DNA from 4 places in the Thauera sp. ZXT1-4 genome. Region 1 is predicted to be linked to each of the others. Evidence: predicted binding sites of a transcription regulator. Region 1 holds the regulator's gene; each other region holds the start of a gene.
The links. Region 1 encodes sigma-54, which starts transcription at its own class of promoters, with help from an activator protein. Its sites were predicted from a motif close to TGGCACGCTTNCTGCTNA; they were not measured.
Positions count from the first base shown of each region.

Region 2: a site for sigma-54 is predicted at 2,166-2,183, ahead of cydP (cytochrome oxidase putative small subunit CydP). Genes of this name have one in related genera too.
Region 3: a site for sigma-54 is predicted at 2,217-2,234, ahead of ACUH78_RS12060 (bactofilin family protein). Genes of this name have one in related genera too.
Region 4: a site for sigma-54 is predicted at 1,419-1,436, ahead of flgG (flagellar basal-body rod protein FlgG). Genes of this name have one in related genera too.

Region 1 covers NZ_JBQWSN020000006.1:148,589-152,777, reverse strand. Annotated here, with positions in the region: gene recA (recombinase RecA) at 1-734, shown strand, start outside; gene ACUH78_RS07315 (regulatory protein RecX) at 749-1,198, shown strand; gene lptB (LPS export ABC transporter ATP-binding protein) at 1,185-1,907, shown strand; gene ACUH78_RS07305 (RNA polymerase factor sigma-54) at 1,929-3,386, shown strand; gene hpf (ribosome hibernation-promoting factor, HPF/YfiA family) at 3,404-3,727, shown strand; gene ptsN (PTS IIA-like nitrogen regulatory protein PtsN) at 3,868-4,189, shown strand, end outside.
Region 2 covers NZ_JBQWSN020000002.1:253,222-257,410, forward strand. Annotated here, with positions in the region: gene cydB (cytochrome d ubiquinol oxidase subunit II) at 1-371, opposite strand, end outside; gene ACUH78_RS03355 (cytochrome ubiquinol oxidase subunit I) at 387-1,949, opposite strand; gene cydP (cytochrome oxidase putative small subunit CydP) at 1,939-2,136, opposite strand; gene ACUH78_RS03365 (sigma-54 interaction domain-containing protein) at 2,308-3,666, shown strand; gene petA (ubiquinol-cytochrome c reductase iron-sulfur subunit) at 4,078-4,189, shown strand, end outside.
Region 3 covers NZ_JBQWSN020000014.1:38,417-42,605, forward strand. Annotated here, with positions in the region: gene ACUH78_RS12050 (hypothetical protein) at 1-477, opposite strand, end outside; gene ACUH78_RS12055 (sensor histidine kinase) at 470-1,876, opposite strand; gene ACUH78_RS12060 (bactofilin family protein) at 2,286-2,918, shown strand; gene ACUH78_RS12065 (lytic transglycosylase domain-containing protein) at 2,927-3,589, opposite strand; gene ACUH78_RS12070 (proline--tRNA ligase) at 3,606-4,189, opposite strand, start outside.
Region 4 covers NZ_JBQWSN020000001.1:242,765-246,953, forward strand. Annotated here, with positions in the region: gene flgE (flagellar hook protein FlgE) at 1-615, shown strand, start outside; gene flgF (flagellar basal-body rod protein FlgF) at 659-1,393, shown strand; gene flgG (flagellar basal-body rod protein FlgG) at 1,557-2,339, shown strand; gene ACUH78_RS01235 (flagellar basal body L-ring protein FlgH) at 2,350-3,024, shown strand; gene ACUH78_RS01240 (flagellar basal body P-ring protein FlgI) at 3,037-4,164, shown strand; gene flgJ (flagellar assembly peptidoglycan hydrolase FlgJ) at 4,175-4,189, shown strand, end outside.

The sequences.
Region 1 (4,189 bases):
TCGGCTACGCCGAGAAGCTCGGCGTCAACATCGAAGATCTGCTGATCTCGCAGCCCGACACCGGCGAGCAGGCGCTGGAAATCGCCGACATGCTGGTGCGCTCGGGCGGCGTGGACATCGTGGTGGTCGACTCGGTCGCCGCGCTCACGCCCAAGGCCGAGATCGAAGGCGAGATGGGCGACCAACTCCCCGGCCTGCAGGCCCGCCTGATGTCGCAAGCGCTGCGCAAACTCACCGCAAACATCAAGCGCACCAATACCCTGGTCATCTTCATCAACCAGATCCGCATGAAGATCGGTGTGATGTTCGGCAGCCCGGAGACGACCACCGGCGGCAACGCGCTCAAGTTCTATGCCTCGGTGCGCATGGACATCCGCCGCACCGGTACGATCAAGAAGGGCGACGAAGTGGTCGGGTCCGAGACCCGCGTCAAGGTGGTCAAGAACAAGGTCTCGCCACCATTCAAGGAAGCGCACTTCGACATCCTCTACGGCGAGGGCATCTCACGCGAGGGCGAGATCATCGACCTCGGCGTGGAGCGCAAGATCGTCGACAAGTCCGGCGCCTGGTACGCATACAACGGCGACAAGATCGGCCAGGGCAAAGACAACTCGCGCGAGTTCCTGCGCAACAATCCCGCGCTCGCACGCGAGATCGAGAACAAGGTCCGCGCCGCGGTCGGCCTGCCCGAGATGGCGCCTGCCAGCCCGGCTTCCGCCCCTGCCGAGGCCTGAGCGGAGCCGCGCACATGGGCGAGCCGAGCCTGCGCGAGCGCGCGCTTCGCCACCTCGCCCGCCGCGACCACTCGCGTGCCGAGTTGGCGCGCAAGCTCGCCTCGCATGGCGAGCACGACGAGATCCAGGCCGTGATCGCGCGCATGGGCGAACTCGGCCTGCAGTCCGACAGCCGCTATGCCGAAGCCTTCGTGCGCGGCAAGTCGGCCCGCTTCGGCGAGACACGGCTGCGCAGGGAGCTCACACTGCGCGGAATCGACCGTGATCTGATCGACGCTGCGCTCGCGACCGAGTGCGTAGAATCGGAGCTCGACCGTGCTCGCAGCGTGCTGCGCGGCCGATTTTCCACGCCGCCCAGCGAGACCCGTGAATGGGCCCGCCAGGCGCGCTTCCTGCAAACCCGGGGCTTTGCACCCGAACTGATCCGCAAGCTGCTGAAAGAGCCCCACGATGAGTCTGCTTAAGGTCGCAGGACTGCAAAAGCGCTACAAGGCGCGCACCGTGGTGCACGACGTTGGCTTCGAGGTCGGCTCGGGCGAGGTGGTCGGCCTGCTCGGACCCAACGGCGCAGGCAAGACCACCTGCTTCTACATGATCGTCGGCCTCGTGCGCGCAGACGGCGGGCAGATCACCCTGGACGGGAAGGATCTGACCCATCTGCCGATCCACGCCCGCGCACGCCTGGGCCTTTCCTACCTGCCGCAGGAGATGAGCGTCTTCCGCAAACTCACCGTGGCCGAGAACATCCAGGCGGTGCTCGAGTTGCAGGGGCTGGACAAGCGCAATGTCAGCGAGCGGCTCGAAGAGCTGCTGATCGAACTCGGCATCCACCACCTGCGCGACAGCACCGCGATCTCGCTGTCGGGCGGCGAGCGCCGCCGCTGCGAGATCGCCCGTGCGCTGGCCACCGATCCGCGCCTGATCCTGCTCGACGAACCCTTCGCCGGCGTGGACCCGATCGCGGTCATCGACATCCAGAAGATCATCCGCTTCCTGAAGGAGCGCGGCATCGGCGTGCTGATCACCGACCACAACGTACGCGAGACGCTCGGTATCTGCGATCGCGCCTACATCATCAGCGAAGGCCGTGTGCTCGCCAGTGGCGCACCGACCGAGATCATCGAGAACGAGCAGGTGCGCCAGGTCTACCTTGGCGAGCACTTCCGGCTCTGACTGCGCGCCCCTCCTCACGCCATGAAGCCCAGTCTCCAGCTCAAGCTCTCGCAGCACCTCACACTGACGCCGCAACTGCAGCAGTCGATCAAGCTGCTGCAGCTATCGACGATCGAGCTGAATCAGGAGATCGAGCGCTTCCTGCTGGACAACCCGATGCTCGAGCGCGAGGAGGGCGAAGGCGAGTTCCTGCCCGCCGCCGCAAGCACGCCCAGCGAACAATCCCACCAGGAAGCGCCGCAGGGCGAAGGCCCCGCCGAGTCCGGCAGCGAGGCCCTGCAGCATGAAGGCGGAGAGGGCAGCAGCGAGGATGAAGGCATCGACTGGTCCAGCGTGGGCACCGGGGCCTCCAGCCGCAGCGAGGACGATGAGGACGTCGATTATCAAGAGTTTCAGGCCGCCGGCATCGCGCTGCGCGACCACCTCGATCAGCAGATCGCCCTGTCGCCGCTGTCGGATCACGACCGCGCACTGGTGCGATTCATCGTCGAGGCGCTGGACGATGACGGCTATCTGCATCAGCCGCTCGAGGAACTGCTCGAACTGCTGCCGCCCGAATCGGGCATCGAACTCGAAGACCTGAGCATTGCCCTGCACCACGTGCAAAACCTCGAACCAGCGGGCATCGGCGCGCGCTCGCCGCAGGAGTGTCTTGCGCTGCAGTTGCGCACACTGCCCGAGTGCGCGACGCGAGCACTCGCCCTCGAGGTCGCCACCAAGCACCTGGAACTGCTCGCCGAACGCAACTTCGCCAAACTGAAGAAGCTCACCGGCTCGGACGACGAAGCGCTGCGCGCAGCGCACGCACTGATCTGCAGCCTCGACCCGCACCCCGGCTCGCGCTATTCCACCAGCGAGACGCGCTATGTGCTGCCCGACGTGGTCGTACGCAAGGTGCGCGGGCGCTGGTCGGTCAGTCTCAACCAGGACGCCATGCCGCGCCTGCGCATCAACCGCCTGTACGCCAGCCTGCTGCAGCAGAACCGCGCCCAGGGCGGCGGACTGGGCGGCCAGCTGCAGGAGGCACGCTGGCTGATCCGCAACGTGCAGCAACGCTTCGACACCATCCTCCGCGTTTCCCAGGCCATCGTTGACCAGCAGCGGCAGTTCTTCGATCATGGCCCTGTGGCCATGCGCCCGCTCACGCTGCGGGAGATCGCCGACCAGCTTGAACTGCACGAGTCGACCATTTCGCGCGTGACCACGCAAAAGTACATGGCGACACCGCGCGGCGTATTCGAGCTCAAGTATTTCTTCGGCAGTCATGTCGCCACCGACACCGGTGGGGCGGCCTCTTCCACGGCGATTCGCGCGCTGATTCGCCAGTTGGTGGAAGCCGAAGACAGCAAGAAACCGCTGTCCGACGCCAAGATTGCCGAGATTCTAGGCCAGCAGGGTATCGTGGTCGCACGGCGCACCATCGCCAAGTATCGCGAATCCCTCAATATCCCGCCGGTCAGCATGCGCAAATCCATCTGACAACCACAGGAGTCACCATGAATCTCAACATCACCGGGCATCATGTCGAAGTTACCCCGGCCATCCGCGACTACGTCACCTCCAAGCTCGATCGCGTCATCCGCCACTTCGACAACGTCACCAGCGTTGCGGTAATCCTCTCCGTCGAGAAGCTCAAGCAGAAGGCCGAAGTGACCCTGCACGTGCGCGGCAAGGACATCTTCGTTGAAAGCGACGATGCCGACCTGTACGCCGCCATCGACTCGATGACCGACAAGCTCGACCGCCAGGTGCAGAAATACAAGCAGAAGATGGCCGAGCACAACCACGAGTCGCTGAAGCACCAGACCCCCGAGGACTGAGCCTTTCGTTACAGCCCCATGACCGGGGCGCGGTTGTGGTTATAATGCGCGCGTTTTGACCACGCCTGCGGCGCCCGCCCCGGAACGACAGTCGCCCCGGCGACCTGGAAGACCGGGGCGTCGTGTTTGCACACCTGCGAATGAGCCTGATATCCCAACTCCTGCCACTTCCCAATGTGGTGGTCGACCTCGACGCCAGCAGCAAGAAGCGCGTCTTCGAGCAGGCCGGCCTGCTTTTCGAGAACAACCAGGGCATCGGTCGCAGCACCGTTTTCGACAGCCTGTTCACCCGCGAACGCCTGGGCTCCACCGGCCTCGGGCAGGGCATCGCGATCCCGCACGGCCGCATCAAGGGTCTCAAGGATGCAGCGGGCGCCTTCCTGCGCCTGGCCACGCCAGTCCAGTTCGATGCGCCGGACGGTCGCCCGGTCAGCATGCTGTTCGTACTGCTCGTGCCCGAAC
Region 2 (4,189 bases), on a different contig from region 1:
AGTCCCCAGTCCCAGGTGCTGCGCCAGGTGGCGTTGTGGATCTTGCTGCGGTAGTCGAAGCCCACCGGGCGGAAGAACAGCGCCCACAGCACCGCCAGCATCGCCCAGTAGAAGCCCGAGAAGGCGGTCGCATAGACGATCGGCCAGGCGGCGAAGATGGCGCCGCCGCCGGTAATGAACCACACCTGGTTGCCGTCCCAGTGCGGGCCGACGGTGTTGATGACGACGCGGCGCTCCTCGTCGTTCTTGCCGACGAAAGGCAGCAGCGTGCCCACGCCCATGTCGTGGCCGTCCATGATGGCGAAGCCGACGAGCAACACGCCCACCAGCAGCCACCAGATGAGTTTCAGGGTCGGGTAGTCGAAGATCATGATGTCCGCTCCGGATCAGGCGTGGGCGTGGTGGGTTTCGTTCATGTAGCGGCCGGTGCCCAGGCTGCCCGGGCCCTGGCGGGCGAACTTCACCATCAGGTACATCTCGACGATCAGCAGCAGGGTATAGAAGCCGACGAAGCCGGCGAGCGAGCCGTAAAGGCTGTTGACCGTCAGCGTCGACACCGACAAATGGGTGGGCAGCACGCCGTAGATGGTCCAGGGCTGGCGGCCGTACTCGGCCACGAACCAGCCCATCTCGCAGGCCAGCCAGGGCATCGGCAAGAACCACAGCGCCCACCTGAGCAGCCACGGCCGCTGTGCGAAGTCGCCCTTGATCGAGTACCACAGGGCCAGGCCGAATAGCGCCAGCATCGCGAAGCCCAACGCCACCATGATGCGGAAGGTCCAGAACAGCGGCGTCACCTTGGGCAGCGTGTCGCGTGCGGCGCGGTCGATCAGCTCGGGGGTGACGTCGTCCATGGAGGCGACGTATTTCTTGAGCAGAAGGCCGAAGCCGAGGTCGTCCTTGACCTTGTCGAAGGCCTCGCGCAGGGCCGCATCCTGAGGGTTCTTGCGCAGCGCCTCGAGCAGCTTCACCGCCTCCACGCCCACCTTCACACGCTCGCGGTTCAGCGCGTAGATCTGGTTGAGGCCGGGCAGCTCCTTGTCGAGCGAGCGCGTGCCGATCAGGCCCATCACCCAGGGAATGTGGATCGCAAAGTCGTTCTTCATCTCGGCTTCGTTGGGCACGGCGATGACGTTGAAGCTGGCGGGCGCGGGTTCGGTCTCCCACATCGCCTCCATCGCCGCGAGCTTGGTCTGCTGCGCTTCGCCCAGCGCGTAGCCGGACTCGTCGCCGAGCACGATCACCGAGCAGATCGAGGCGAAGCCGAAGGCCGCCGCGATGCGGAACGAGCGCTTGGCGAACTCCACGTCGCGCCCGCGCAGCAGGTACCAGGCCGAGATCGACAGCACGAACATCGCCCCGGTCACGTAGCCCGCCGACACCGTATGCACGAACTTGCCCTGCGCCACCGGGTTGAACACCACCGCCCAGAAATCGGTGAGTTCCATGCGCATCGTCTCGTAGCTGAACTCCGAGCCCACCGGGTTCTGCATCCAGCCATTGGCGATCAGGATCCACAGCGCCGAAAGGTTGGTGCCCACCGCCATCAGGATCGTCACCAGCAGGTGCTGCTGGCGCGACAGGCGGTCCCAGCCGAAGAAGAACAGGCCGATGAAGGTGGATTCGAGGAAGAAGGCCATCAGCCCCTCGATCGCCAGCGGCGCGCCGAAGATGTCGCCCACGTAGTGCGAGTAGTAGGCCCAGTTGGTGCCGAACTGGAACTCCAGCGTGATGCCGGTGGTGACGCCGAGCGCGAAGTTGATGCCGAACAGCTTGCCCCAGAAGCGGGTCATGTCCTTGTAGATCGTCTTGCCGGTCATCACGTAAACGCTTTCCATGATGACCAGCATCCACACCATGCCGATGGTGAGCGGCACGAACAGGAAGTGGTACATCGCCGTGGCGGCGAACTGCAGCCGCGACAGGTCGACGAGTTGCTCACTGACCATGGGTTTCTCCAGATGTCGTGTGTAGTTTTGAGCTTGCAGGGGTGGCAACCTGGGCGGCCATGGCGCCGGGATCGACCGGCACCTTCGCGTCACGGATGAAGGCCCACCACAGTGCGGTGATGAGCATCAGCTTGATGACGATGACCACGGTGATTTCACGCACCAGGCGACGATCGGTGGTGTTCATGAGGGGCTCCGGTTGTCGGTGCGCTCCCTTAATCAAGAGCCGTGCCAGTTCCTGTCATGTTCTGGATTTGATGTAAATCAAGACTTTCCGGTGGGATACACACGTCGGCATTGACGTGTTTTCTGTCACGGTGGCAGACTGGTGGCGTATAAACCGTCATGAGTGGCAGCCATGCAACCCGATTCACGTCCCTTGCCCGAACTCGTATCCTTTCTCGAAACCCTTGCCGAGCCGCACATCCTGTGCGACCGGGACTACCGCATCATTGCCGCCAACGCGGCGTATCGCAGCGCGCTCGGCGATGGGCGCAGCGTGGTCGGGCGGGCGTGCTACGACGTATCGCACCACTACAGCGTGCCGTGTGACCGGGCGGGCGAGTCCTGTCCGCTTGCGCGCAGCCTGCAGTCGGGTCAGCGCGAGCGCGTGCTGCACCTGCACCACACGCCGCGGGGGGAGGAATACGTCAACATCGAGCTCTCGCCGATACGCGACGCCAGCGGAGAGATCGCCTGGTTCATCGAAAAAATGGAGCCCATGCAGGTGGCGCGCGGCGCGACCGAGCATCAGGGCATGATCGGGCGCTCCCCAGCCTTCCAGCACATGCTCGAGCTGATCTCCAGGGTGGCGCCGTCCGATGCGAGCGTGCTGCTGCAGGGCGAATCGGGAACGGGCAAGGAGTTGCTCGCTGCGGCCGTGCATGAGGCCAGCCGGCGTGCCGAAGGGCCTTTCGTTGTGGTGGACTGCTCGGGGCTCCCCGAGACCTTGTTCGAAAGCGAGGTGTTCGGCCATGAGCGCGGTGCCTTCACCGGTGCCACCGCGCGCAAACCCGGGCTGGTCGAGGCGGCCAGTGGCGGCACCCTGTTTCTGGATGAAGTCGGCGACATTCCACTCGGCATGCAGGTGAAGCTGCTGCGCCTGCTCGAGACCGGCACCTACCGCCGTGTCGGTTCGACTGAACTGCGGCGCGCCGACATCCGCCTGGTCTCGGCCACGCATCGCCCGCTCAAGCGCATGATTGCCGAGGGCAGCTTCCGCCAGGATCTCTACTTCCGCATCAACACGTTCCCGATTCGTGTTCCGGCCTTGCGCGAAAGGGAGGGTGACCTCGCGCCGCTGATCGAGGCGCTGCTCGAACGGGTGGCACCCCAGCGTAGGTTGTCGCTGTCACCCGCTGCCATGCGGGTGCTGTGCGACTACCCCTTTCCGGGTAACGTGCGCGAACTGCGCAACGTGCTCGAACGTGCCAGCCTGATGTGCGATGGAGACATCATCGGTCCCGAGCATCTGCCGGAGGAAGTGCTGGACCCGGTGCCTGATGAGGACGACATGTTTGGCGTGGCCGCGATTCCCTCTCCCACCGTGCAAGGTGCATCGGTCGACCTCGACGAGATCCAGCGCCAGGCGATGTTGCGTGCGGTGCGTGGCCACCGTGGCAGCCGGCGCGAGCTGGCACAGAAGCTCGGCATCAGCGAGCGCACGCTGTACCGCCGTCTGCGTGAGCTCGGCCTGCTTGAGGACCGGGGTGGCTAGGGCGTGGGGGAAGACGGACCTGGCGTCAGGAGTCCGGGGTCAGGAGCCTGCGCGCGCGGAGCTGGTCGCCTGCGAGCGCGGTGGAAAGGCAGTGAGGGGGGCAGGGGGTGCTGCCAAACTGACCGAAATGGCAGGTGAAATGGCGGTTTGGCGGAGTTTGGCGGCTCGGCACCTGTTCTGTCGCGCTACACTGGCTTTATTTTCGGGTGTTTTGAGAGCTGGCACGGTCGTTGCTTATGTAGTGTCGTGCGAAGCGGGACGAGTCGTGATCGCTGCATGATCGTCCCCCCCTCAACGGTCTTGCCCCCGGCAGCGCTGGCCCGACGATATCCCCCGACCCGCTTCGCCTTTTTTCTTCCCCGCGCATTCCCTGCCGGTCCGACGAACGTTTCCCCCGGAGAGCGTCCCGCCATGTCCGATACACGTTCCGACCTCGCTTCCCAGCGTCGTAAACTGTTGATTGCTACCTCCGGTGCAGGCGCACTTGCCGCGGCTGCCACCGCAGTACCCTTCGTTGCCAGTC
Region 3 (4,189 bases), on a different contig from region 1:
CAGCGCCGCCTCCAGCGCCTGGGCCCTTGCGTCCCGGTCGGCGATGGCCGCGTCGCGCTCGCGTACGAGCTGCTCGTTGTGTGCGATCAGGCGTTGCCGCTCGCGGATCTGCTCGAGCAGCGCGCGCGCGTAGGGGTGGTGCGCGCGGGCTTCGGTGCTGCCATCGGCGAGCAGGCCTTCGAGCGCACGGCGGGCCTGCTGCAGCCGCGCCTGTCCGGGCTGCAGAGCCTGCACTGCGGTATGCAGACGCTCCTGGGCGGCTTCATGTGCGCTGGTGTCGGCGGGCGCGGTGACGATTGCCCCGGGGGATGTCGTGCGATCGTGGAGGCCGGTGCAGCCGGCCAGGGAGATGCAGGCCATCGCCGTGGCCCGGAGCAGGAGCGTGGCGGGGCGGCGGTGGCCGGTGAGGCGGTGGCCGGTGAGGTGGTGGCCGGTGAGGCGGTGGCCGGTGAGGCGGGCACGGTGCTGTTCAGGCATATGGCAGCTCGATTCGGAAATGCGCCCCGCAGGCGCTCGGGAGAGCACGTACCCTGCCCTGGTGGGCCGTGACGAATTCACGCACGATGGCCAGGCCGATCCCGTTGCCCTGGACCGGGGCGGGGGGATTGTGGCGTCCCTGATAGAAGGGTTCGAATACGCGTTCGAGTTCGTCGGGGTCGATGCCCGGTCCTTCGTCCAGACAGTCGACGACGACCTGTTCGCCGTCGCTGCCGGCGAGCAGTTCGATGCGCCCGCCCATCGGGCTGAAGGCGATGGCGTTGGTCAGCAGGTTGGCGAAGGCGATGCGCAGCTTGCCGGCATCGGCGCGCACGGCCGGGGCGTCGCCACGGACATGGATGCTGACCTCCCGGCTCTCGGCAAGCAGGCGCTGTTCGGCGCCGACCTCACGCAGCAGCGGCAGCAGGGCGGTGTCACGCAGATCCAGCCTGCGCGCATCGAACTGGCTCGCGTTGTATTGCAGGAGCTGCTCGATGCGTGACTGCAGCGCCTGCGTACTGTGTTCCAGAATGCTCGCGACCTCGCGCTGGCGCGCGTCGAGCTCGCCGAGCACGCCGTCGGAGAGCAAGGCGATGCCTTCGCGTAGCGAGGCCAGCGGGGTTTTAAGCTCGTGCGAGACGTGGCGCAGCACCCGGTTGCGGTTCGCTTCCAGTTCGGCGAGGCGCAGGCGCAGCCAGTCGAGGCGTTCGCCGAGCTGGCGCAGGTCGGCCGGGCCGGCGATGCGGATCGGCTCACTGAGCCGGTTCTCGCCGAGCGCGCCGATCGCCTGTTCGATACGCACGAGGGGGCGCAGCAACCACCAGGCGCTCGCCGCGGCGAGCAGGGCGGAGACGGTGAGCGCGATGGCAATCTGGAGGATCACGCTGTCGCGGGCTGCGTCCAGGGACTGCAACAGCGCCTGGTTGCGCTGCGCGAGGTTTGCGCGCAGCTGCCGGTCCAGCGCTGCGGCCTGTACGGACAGGGCGGTGAAGTCCTCGTCGAGGAGTGGCATGGGGGCGCCGCCCTGTCCGGCGAGGATGGCGCGGTGGATGCGCATCGCGGCCTCACGCCAGGCAGCGAGGGGCCCGGAAGGGCTTCCCGCGCTGGATTCGAGGGTGGCGATCGTGATCTGGGCGTCGTCGAGCGCTACCTGGAAGCGCTCGACGAGCGCGTGGTCACCGAGCACGATGAACTGGCGCGCCGCGCGCTCGAGATCGACGCTGCGCTCGGACAGTCTTGCGGTAGCGGCGCTCAGCGTCAGCGCGGTGTGGTTTTCATCATGGATCCGGTGGGCCAGGGCTTCGATGCTCAGCCACCCACTCACCGTGATGGTGCTCAGGATGCCGGCCACCAGCAGGAAGCCAAGCAACAGGATGGCGCGGAAGGACAGGCGTGGCATGGAAGCTGCTCTGCGGAAAACGGTGGGGTTTGCTTGAACGCGCGCCCACTCCACGCTTCGTTCGATTCATGACGATCGAGTGGCGCTGGAGCAGCCGACCCGCGCGAGTCTAGGCCAGGAAACGCCCCGGGCAGAGCGTGCAAATGCAAGCCAACGTAAGCGCCGTGCGGGTGTCGCCTGCGGGCGACATGTGCAAGCGCGGGCGCTTCAGCGGCTTGCGTGTCCACGCAGAAAAACTGTCGCCATCGCCCGACAGTTCTTCCCCTGCAGCCTGGATGAGGCTCCGTCCCGCGCCGGACTGCGGTTGCCAAGTATCTGAGCACAATGCCGATTTCTGCGCAGGCATGGTGTTTGCTAGAAGGGTATGGTCTGTAGCGCCAGGGCTGCAGCCCCGACTCAAGGAGAAATCATGTTCAACAAGCCCAATCTGTTCCACAAAAGCAGCGAAACCGCCTCCAGCCGCAGCAACGGGCGCCCGGCGGGGAGCGGCACCGCTGCCAGTTCAGCGACGGCTTTCGGTGAGCGCCAGTCTTCCGCGGCCACGCCGGAGACCGCCCGCACCAGCCCGCAAACAGGCACCACGGCTGGGCGCGACGACGTCGGCGAGCGGTTGGAGGAAAAGGCGGGTGCGCCTGCCGCAGAGGGCACGGGGGAGAGCCGCCTGATCGTTGGCCCGGAGGTAAAGCTCAAGGGCGCCGAGATCCTGGATTGCGACACGCTGGTGGTGGAAGGTCGGGTCGAGGCCACGATGGACAGCCGTGTGCTGCGCATCGCGGAGAAGGGCGCCTACAAGGGTACGGTCGGCATCGACATTGCCGAGATCCACGGCCACTTTGAGGGCGAGCTCACGGCGCGCAAGCAACTGCTGATTCACGCCACCGGGCGCGTGAGCGGCAAGATCCGCTACGGCAAGATCCTGATCGAGGAAGGCGGGGAGTTGTCGGGCGATGTGCAGGCGCTGAGCGCCGTCGCCAAGGAGGGGTTGCGCGCGATCGAAGGCAAACCTGCCGAGCCGCGCCCACTCGCCGCCGTGGCGGGCTGAGGCGACACTCAGCGAGATCGGGTGGCCTCGTTGGGCGGGGGGCGGACCGCCGCGGCGAGTTGCTGAGGCGTCCAGGTCCAGTGCTTTTCCCAGGCGGTGCGCACGAGGTTGGGGTACTGCGGTTTGCCCAGGCTGCCGTTGTAGCGGCCGAGGGCGCGGAAGAGGTCACCCTTCTCGATGTCGAGGTAGTGGCGCAGGATGGTGCAGCCGTAACGCAGGTTGGTGCGCATGTGAAAGAGGTTGTCGTCCTCGCGGCCGATGACCTTGATCCAGAATGGCATCACCTGCATGTAGCCGCGTGCACCTGCCGACGAGATCGCGTATTTCCGGAAGGCGCTCTCGACCTGGATCAGGCCCAGCACCATCTGCGGGTCCAGCCCGGCACGGGTGGCCTCGTAGTGGATGCTGGTGAGGAGTTCCGTGCGGTAGGCCTCGTCCGGGATGCGCTTCGCCAGCCGGCGTGACATCTCGGCGAGCCATTGCGCGCGCTCGCCAGCATCCGGAATCGGCAGCGTCGGTGCCGCGGCATCGCTGACTGCGGCATATAGCGCGGCGCGTACGCTCGCGGCCATGGGCTCGTACTGCTGCGCCCCGGCGTGTGCGCCGCCGGCCGCCACCGCGAACGCACATGCGGCGGCGAACTGGCGGAACGGGGCGGGTAAAGGGCGCATGCGGATCTTCCCGCGCTCAGCCCTGGTTCAGGCGCTCGAGCACATGGCCCAGGATTTCCCCGGCGGGCGGCTTGACCGCTTCGGCGTCGCGCCGGCCCTGGTACTCGACCACGCCTTCCTTGAGGCCGCGGTCGCCGATGGTGACGCGGTGCGGCACGCCGATCAGTTCCCAGTCGGCGAACATCACCCCGGGACGCTCGTCGCGGTCGTCGAGGATGGCGTCCACGCCAGCGGCGATAAGCGCGTCGTAGAGCTTTTGCGCCTCGTCGCGCACGGCCTCGGACTTGCCCCAGCCCACCGGGCAGATCACCACCTCGAAGGGCGCGATCGCGCGCGGCCAGAGGATGCCGCGGGCGTCGTGGTTCTGCTCGATCGCGGCGCCCAGAATGCGGGTGACACCGATGCCGTAGCAGCCCATTTCGAAGTGCTTGGGCTTGCCGTCCTCGTCGAGGAAGGTGGCATTCATCGCCTTGGAGTACTTGGTGCCGAGGTAGAACACGTGGCCGACCTCGATGCCGCGCTGGATGGCGAGCACGCCCTTGCCGTCGGGGCTGGGGTCGCCTTCGACCACGTTGCGGAGGTCGGCGACCAGGTCGGGCT
Region 4 (4,189 bases), on a different contig from region 1:
GCCCGGCGTACGGATGTCGTAAACAGCACGTGGGATGTCTACACCGTTGTCGATAACACGGTGCCGCCGCCGCCGATCACAGCAAATGCGACGCTGAGCTTCGATGGGCTCGGCAAGCTCGTTCCGCCCAGCAATTTCGTCCTGAATTCCAACCTTGGTCCGGACGCTGACCCGAGCGTGATCGACGTGGATATGTCGCTGATCACCCAGTTCGGCGGCAAGTCCACGCCGCGCGAACTGACCCAGAACGGCTCTTCCCCCGGCGAGATCGCCGGCCTGGCGATCAGCCGCAACGGTGTCATCCAGGCGCGCTACACCAACGGCATCACCAAGGACATCGCGATCGTCAACCTGACGACCGTGCGCAACAACAACGGCTTGTCGCCCATCGGCAACAACTACTGGGTCGAGACGCCGGAGTCGGGCGGCTTCGCCCGCGGCGAGCCGGGCAACGGGCTCAACGGCGTCATCTCCGCCGGCCAGGTCGAGGAGTCCAACGTCGATCTGACCCAGGAGCTGGTGCAGATGATCATTCAGCAACGTAACTACCAGGCCAACGCGCAATCGATCCGCACGCAGGACCAGATCCTGCAGACGCTGGTCAACCTGCGCTGATGCCTGAGCCGGCCGTCGGCCGACACAAGCAAGGGAGTCGAACATGGACCGCCTGATCTACACCGCGATGACCGGTGCCAAGGGCACGATGGACCAGCAGGCCGCGGTGTCGAACAACATCGCCAATGCCGCATCCACCGGTTTCCGCTCGCAATTGCACAAACTGCGTGCGGTGGAGGTCCAGGCCGAAGCTTTCCGCACGCGCTCGTTCGCGGTCGATGCCAGCGTCGCCAACGACTTCACGCCCGGCACGATCCAGTACACCGGGCGTCCCTACGACGTGGCTTTGGAAGGCAAGGGCTGGCTGACGGTGCAGCAGCCCGACGGCAGCGAGGCCTACACCCGCAACGGCAGCCTCACGCTCAGCCCCGCGGGGGTGCTGCAGACGCGTGAGGGGCTACCCGTGATCGGGGATGGCGGGCCGGTGACGCTGCCTCCCGACACCGAGATCGTCATCGGCCGGGACGGCTCGATCTCCTCGATCAATCCGGACGATGGCGTCGTCAACCTCGTCGGCCAACTCAAGCTGGTCAACCCGCCCGAGGCGGAACTCGTGCGTGGCGACGACGGCCTGTTCCGCCTTGCCAACGGAGCGCCAGCGCCGGTCGACCCCAACGTCCAGGTCGCGGGCGGCTACGTCGAGGGCAGCAACGTCAACGTGGCCGACCAGATGGTGCAGATGATCTCGCTCGCCCGCCAGTTCGAGATGCAGGTCCGCATGCTGCAGACCGCCGAGGCCAACGACCGCGCAGCCAGCCAGGTGCTCGCCTGGCGCTGAGCCCTTCCGCGCTTGGCCTGCCGATTAGCACGGTTTTTGCGTTGCTTATCCTGCAATGGCCTGGCCTGACCGAAGGCTAGACTGATCCCGTGAAAAAGCGGCAATCGCCGCCACGCTGCGGCAAAACCTGCCGCAGCGGCAAGGCAGAACAGAGGACTTCATCATGATCCGCTCACTGTGGACCGCCCGGACCGGGCTGGATGCCCAGCAAACCTCGCTGGACGTGATCTCCAACAACCTGGCGAACGTATCGACCAACGGCTACAAGCGGCAACGCGCCGTGTTCGAGGATCTGCTCTACCAGACCATGCGCCAGCCGGGCGCACAGACCACGCAGCAGACGCAGGTGTCCAGCGGCCTGCAGATCGGTACTGGCGTGCGACCGGTCGCGACCGAGCGCATCTTCACGCAGGGCAGCCTGCAACAGACCGGCGGCGCGCTCGATGTCGCGATCCAGGGCAATGGCTTTCTGCAGATCGAGATGCCCGACGGCACGACCGCCTACACTCGGGACGGCGCCCTGCAACTCGACAACCAGGGCAACGTCGTCACCCCCAGCGGCTATCCGCTGCTCGACGGCATCCAGATCCCCGCCGACGCCAAATCGATCACCATCGGCAAGGACGGCACCGTCACCGTGACCTTGCCCAATCAGGTCGAGCCGCAGCCCGTGGGGCAGATTCAGATCGCCACCTTCATCAACCCGGGCGGTCTGCAGAGCGCGGGCGAGAACCTCTTCTACGAGACCGCGTCGAGCGGCGAAGCCACGCCGACCGAGGCGGGCACCAATGGCGCAGGGGTGATCAACCAGGGCTATGTCGAGACCTCGAACGTCAACGTGGCCGAGGAACTCGTCAGCATGATCGTCACCCAGCGCGCCTACGAGCTCAACTCGCGTGCGATCTCGACGTCCGATCAGATGCTCGGTCGGCTCACCCAGCTCTGAGGAAACGGTCATGCGCAGCATCCGCGCCTTTGCGCTCCTGATCGTGGCCCTGCTGTCGGGTTGTGCGTCCATCGACACCGTTCCGCCCACGGCGGTGCATCAGCCGATGAGCGTGCGCCCGAACGAACGCGCGGCAATGCCGCCCGCCAATGGCGCGATCTACCAGGCCGCGCTCGCAAGGCCGCTGTTCGAGGATCGGCGCGCCCGTCATGTCGGCGACATCATCACGATCAACCTGGTCGAGCGCAACACCGCGACCAAGAACGCCAACACCAATGCCTCGCGCGGGTCCGGAATGACGGGGGGGATTACCGCATCGTCGCGTCTGCCCCTGGGCGGCCTCAATGGGCTGAACATCGAGGCCGGGGTCGAGTCCGAGTTCAACGGAACGGGGGCGGCGAGCGCGAATAATGCCTTCAATGGAACGATCACCGTTTCCGTCATCGACGTTTATCCCAACGGCAACTTGCTGGTGTCGGGCGAGAAGATGCTCGCGATCAACCAGGGCAGCGAGTTCATCCGCTTCTCCGGCGTGATCGACCCCAACACCGTCACGTCCACCAATACCGTCCAGTCCACCCAGGTGGCCGACGCGCGCATCGAGTACCGCGGCAGCGGCTTCATCGACCAGTCCAACACGATGGGCTGGCTGCAGCGCTTCTTCCTTGCCGTCCTGCCATTCTGATCGAGGTTCGCCATGTTCCGGATCCAGCCCTTCCTGCTGCGCGCTGCGGTTGCCGCCGTGGCCGCCGGCATTTTCCTCAGCTCCGCAGCCGAGGCTGCACCCGAGCGCATCAAGGACCTTGCCTCGATCGCCGGCGTGCGCGAGAACCAGCTCGTCGGCTATGGCCTCGTCGTCGGTCTCGATGGCAGTGGCGACCAGACCACGCAGACGCCCTTCACCAAGCAGAGCATCGTCAACATGCTCGGCAACATGGGTGTGACCGTGCCGCAGGGCACCAACATGCAGCTCAAGAACGTGGCGGCGGTCATGGTCACTGCGAGCCTGCCGGCCTTCGCGCGGCCCGGCCAGGCGATCGACGTCACCGTGTCCTCGATCGGCAACGCCAAGAGCCTGCGCGGCGGAACCCTGGTCATGACGCCGCTCAAGGGGGCCGACGGGCAGGTCTATGCGGTGGCGCAGGGCAACCTCGTCGTCGGCGGCGCGGGCGCTCAGGCCGGCGGCGCGGCGCAGACCATCAACCACCTTGCAGCGGGACGGATTCCCGCGGGCGCTACGGTGGAGCGCGGGGTCGCCTCGTCGGTGGGGCAGGGCGACTACGTCATGCTGGAGCTCAACGAAACCGATTTCGGCACCGCCCGCCGCGTGGTGGACGCGATCAATGCCGTCTCCCCGGGTGCCGCGCGCGCGCTGGATGGCCGCAGCATCCAGGTGCTGGCGCCGGCGGACGTGTCGCATCGCGTCGCGTTTCTCGGGCAACTGGAGAGCCTGCGCGTGACGCCGGAGCAGCAGGTGGCGAAGGTGATCGTCAATTCGCGTACCGGTTCGGTGGTGATGAACCAGCGCGTCACGCTGCAGAATGTTGCGGTCTCGCACGGCAATCTCACCGTCACCGTCAACGCCGAGACACAGGTCAGCCAGCCCAATCCCTTGTCGCAGGGCGTGACCGTCGTGGCGGAGAACCAGGGGCAGGTCGACATCCGTCAGGACGGTGGCAGCATCCATAACGTGCGTGCCGGCGGCAATCTGGCCGACGTGGTCAAGGCGCTCAATTCGCTCGGCGCCAATCCCATGGACCTGGTCAGCATCCTGCAGGCGATGAAGGCCGCGGGTGCGCTGCGCGCCGAACTCGAGATCATCTGAGGCTGCGGTCATGAACGCCGGCGTC